One region of the Colwellia sp. BRX10-9 genome, then DNA from elsewhere that is predicted to be linked to it. Evidence: predicted binding sites of a transcription regulator. Region 1 holds the regulator's gene; the other holds the start of a gene.
The links. Region 1 encodes FliA, which starts transcription of late flagellar genes. Its sites were predicted from a motif close to CTAAAGNTNNNNNNNNNNNNGCCGATA; they were not measured.
Positions count from the first base shown of each region.

Region 1 (2,211 bases):
GCGAGTCAGCTTGCCTATTTCAGCAAACAATTCAGAATTAATTGGATTTTGAATTTCAGCAATTAATTCATCTGCCTTGTCTTGTTGACCACTTTCTAAATATTCGACCAGTAGCTTTGCTTCTTCCAAAGAAACATGCACATTTGTATTCGCACTCATGCAAAAACCTCACGTTTAGATTAATTAATTATCTATCTAATTAAGGAATTAACCTAAGCGTTGAAATATTTTATCTAACTTGGCGTTTAACGTCGCTGCGGTAAATGGTTTTACAATATAGCCATTAACACCCGCTTGAGCCGCCATCACAATTTGTTCTTTCTTTGCTTCAGCAGTGATCAGCAATACTGGGATATGTGATAACTTCGCATCGGCACGGATGGCTTTGAGCAAATCAATACCTTGCATACCTGGCATATTCCAATCAGTTACAACAAAGTCAAAAGAGCCTTCTTTTAACATCGGTAAAGCAGTGCTACCGTCATCTGCTTCTGAAATGTTAGTGAAACCTAAATCTCGTAACAAGTTTTTGACGATACGTCTCATCGTTGAAAAATCATCAACAACAAGAACTTTCATATTTTTATCCAAGGCACCCTCCGGTGAGAACATTTTAAAATTGTGAATATATGTATATTCTACTCAACTTTGCCAAGATTGCATACGTCCTTTTAACCTATGCATTGCTTGACTGTGAATTTGGCTAACACGCGACTCACTTACATCAAGCACTTGACCAATCTCTCGAAGATTTAATTCTTCGTCGTAATATAGTGACAGTACTAGAGCTTCGCGTTCGGGTAAAGTGGAAATGCATGCTGTTAACGATTTTTTAAAAACTATTTTTTCAAAATTATCATAGGGATCGTTATTATTCACATCTTCCATATTCGATATAGCATCTGCCCCCGTACTTAAGTCTTCAATACCAATTATTTTACCGGTACTTACCTCACTTAGAATATGATGGTAGTCATTTAACGAAATATCAAGTTTTTCAGCAACTTCAATATCAGTTACATCACGACCTAAACTTGCTTCAAGCAATTTTATCGCTTCACTGACCATGCGGCTATTTTTATGAACAGAGCGGGGAGTCCAGTCACCACGGCGTATTTCATCAAGCATAGCACCACGGATACGAATACCAGCAAAGGTTTCAAAACTTGCACCTTTGCCGTGATCAAAATTATTAGACGCTTCAAGCAGGCCTATCATGCCTGACTGAATAAGGTCATCAACCTGCACGCTCGCAGGCAACCTTGCTAATAGGTGATAAGCGATTCTTTTCACTAAAACTGTATGCTGCGAAATTATAGCAGATTTATCAGTTTGAATACTGTAAGCATTTGGTTTTACCACTATCGCTCACTCGCTAAATTATAGGAAAGATATAGAACTTTCAACAAAGTACTCATATCTGATTACTATTGTTATTAATGTTCTAACAATTGTTCAATAAAAAACTCTAAATGACCTGACGCTTGTTTAGGCACCGGCCATTTAATTAAATTACCTGCTAAAGATTTAAAAGCAACCGCTGCAGGCGATTGTGGATAAGCTTCAACAATTGCTTTTTGTTTTCTAACGGAATTTCTTATATTTTCGTCAAATGGAATGACAGCAACGAGTTCAAGTGCAACATCTAAAAATCGATCGGTAACTTTAGAAAGCTTACCAAAGAGTTGTTGTCCTTCTCTTGGCGTTCTCACCATGTTGGCAACAACTTTAAATTTAAATACACCATGATCTCGACTTAATAATTTCATTAAGGCGTAGCAATCAGTAATAGATGTAGGTTCATCACAGACCACTAACATCACATCTTGTGAGGCACGGCAAAAGCTTAGTACCATGTCGGAAATACCGGCGGCAGTGTCAACAATAAGTACATCAAATTTTGTGTTCATATCACTAAAAGCGCGAATTAAACCCGCATGTTCAGCAGGCGTTAAATCGACCATAGATTGTGAACCTGACGTAGCAGGAATGATATTAATACCAGCGGGACCTTCAATAATTATATCGTCTAATTCACACTCGCCAGAAAGCACATGTGATAAGTTACGTTTTACCCGCAAACCTAGCATAACATCGACATTAGCCAAGCCTAAATCGGCATCTAAAACTAAAACTCGTTGTCCTAATTGTCCAAGTGCAATAGCGGTATTAAGCGAAACGTTAGTTTTACCTACTCCGCCTTTACCGCCA
Region 1 covers NZ_JACGVV010000004.1:142,319-144,529, reverse strand. The annotation lists gene H4J69_RS04070 (protein phosphatase CheZ) at 1-159, opposite strand, end outside; gene cheY (chemotaxis response regulator CheY) at 208-591, opposite strand; gene H4J69_RS04060 (RNA polymerase sigma factor FliA) at 643-1,362, opposite strand; gene H4J69_RS04055 (MinD/ParA family protein) at 1,437-2,211, opposite strand, start outside.

Region 2 (2,211 bases), on a different contig from region 1:
CCTTTATCTAGAAATTGACGACGTGCGTTAACCATGGCTTTGTTATCACCAGGGTCTTTTGAATGTTTATGTTGAACGGGCAATAAGTTTACATAACCTTCTTTTGCTTCATCAAAGCTATGGTTGTTCTGACAACGATAGCTTTGGTTAGCTAACACTAATGATTTTTTACAAATGGGGCAAACGTATTGAGCAAGGAACATAGTATTTACTCAACAGCTACTTAAAAGTAGACCAAATCGGCGCGTGATCTGAAGGTTTTTCAATAGCACGTAGTTCGTAATCAATATCGGCTTCGATACACGTTGCCGCCATCTTGTGCGTTGCCAAAACCACATCGATGCGTAAACCACGATTATCAACAAAACCTTTAGAACGATAGTCAAACCAAGAATAACGTTCCGCTTTTGTTGGATGCAATTCTCTAAACGTATCTTTAAATCCCCAAGCCATTAAAGTTGCAAGCCATTCTCTTTCTTCTGGTTGAAAACTACACTTACCAGTCTTTAACCAACGCTTTTGGTTAGGCTCACCAATACCAATATCTAAATCAGCAGGTGAAATATTAATATCGCCGATAATGACTACGTGCTCATCTGGGGTATGGTTATCATTTAAATAGGTCATCAAGTCTTTATAAAATTGACGCTTATAGGGATATTTTGTTTCATGAGCGATGTTATCGCCTTGCGGGAAATAACCGTTTAATACCGTTACTTTTTCACCTTGTTCATTGGTGGTCTCAATCATCACCATACGTTTTTGAGACTCTTCAGTATCGCTAGCAAAGCCCATTTTAACAATATTGGCTGCTTTTTTACATAACATAGCCACACCATAATGTGCTTTTTGACCATGAAAATAAACGTGATAACCCATAGCTTCAACAGCTTCAACGGGAAAAGCATCATTATGAACTTTGATTTCTTGTAAGCCAATAATATCAGGCTGGTGCTTATCAATGATGGCTTGAAGTTGGTGTAAACGCGCACGAAGGCCGTTAATGTTAAAGCTAATGATTTTCATAAAAGACTCGATATTGATTTTTTCCACATGCTACCAGAAGTTATCAGAGAAGGTTATTATTAATTGCTAGTGAAGTGAATTAGGTACTTATTAACATCAACTTTTTAATAGACAGGTAAATGTGTAAATAAATAGAAATTAAACTCAACTAAATTAAAGGATTGCCGATATAAGCTTTAGAGAAAATAATAAAGTTGAAGTACATTGCTTACAGAGTCAGTTGACAGTCAAATTCTGGTACACGAATTACAATTAGGTGAACAACTTAATGTAAGTGTGCACAGCGCTCGACGAGCTGACTTTTCACTCTTATTGGCAATGCTAAGTGATGACGTACCTAGCCATAGTCAATTTTCTTTGCCAAAAACTGTCGTTGACACTAAAACGACTAATGATGCAAGCTTACGTAAAGAGTTTGACCTTCCTGATAAAGCACCTTTATCTCTGAATGAAAATCACAGCACAGCAATATTTGATCAAGCAGAACTTATTCAGCAGAATAACCTAGCAGAATTACGTTTATCAAATGCTTTGTTGCCTAAACCGCTTGCTTTTCGAGATGATAAAAAGCATATCAGACAAGAAGTATTAAATAATACCTCGCTGTACTGCCAGAAAAAATTTAATCATACAAAGAATAATACGCCGCAAGACACCGACAGTTCAAGATTATCATTCGATACTAAAGGTTGGCTTAACGCCGTGCATAACACTATCGTTAAAGCGCCGTTACTTGATGCTATAGCATAAGGTTATTGCATTAGCATGCCAATAAAATCGTGCGTTTGTGTTGACGTTATTTGTGATTAACTTTTTCAGTTTACTGGCCTGAGCAATGTTTAAACTTGATTGTTAATTGTTGAGTTTACTTGCTACAGCATTGTCTAAATTTTTATTGCTATGACAAAAGCATCGCTGGTTTCTTTTGGGAAGAACTTGATTGTTAATTGTCGAATTTACCGGCCACAGCATTGTTTAAATTTTTTATTACTATCGCAAAAGCAAGCTTGGTTTCTTTTTGGTGCTATCAGCGCTTCATTGTTACTGACTTCACCATCTAAATATCGCCATTGCCCCTTTTCAACAACAAAGCGTGATGTTTCCTTCATCAGAAAATACTCACCTTGATGTTGGTAATAAGCCGAAAAGCAAACCGTCGGTAAGTGTTGCTCTTTATTGTCAGCG
Region 2 covers NZ_JACGVV010000013.1:69,941-72,151, reverse strand. The annotation lists gene rlmA (23S rRNA (guanine(745)-N(1))-methyltransferase) at 1-203, opposite strand, end outside; gene xthA (exodeoxyribonuclease III) at 220-1,026, opposite strand; gene H4J69_RS09725 (VC2046/SO_2500 family protein) at 1,231-1,776, shown strand; gene H4J69_RS09720 (YchJ family protein) at 1,983-2,211, opposite strand, start outside.
Region 2: the regulator FliA is predicted to act here: its motif matches at 1,170-1,196, upstream of H4J69_RS09725 (VC2046/SO_2500 family protein).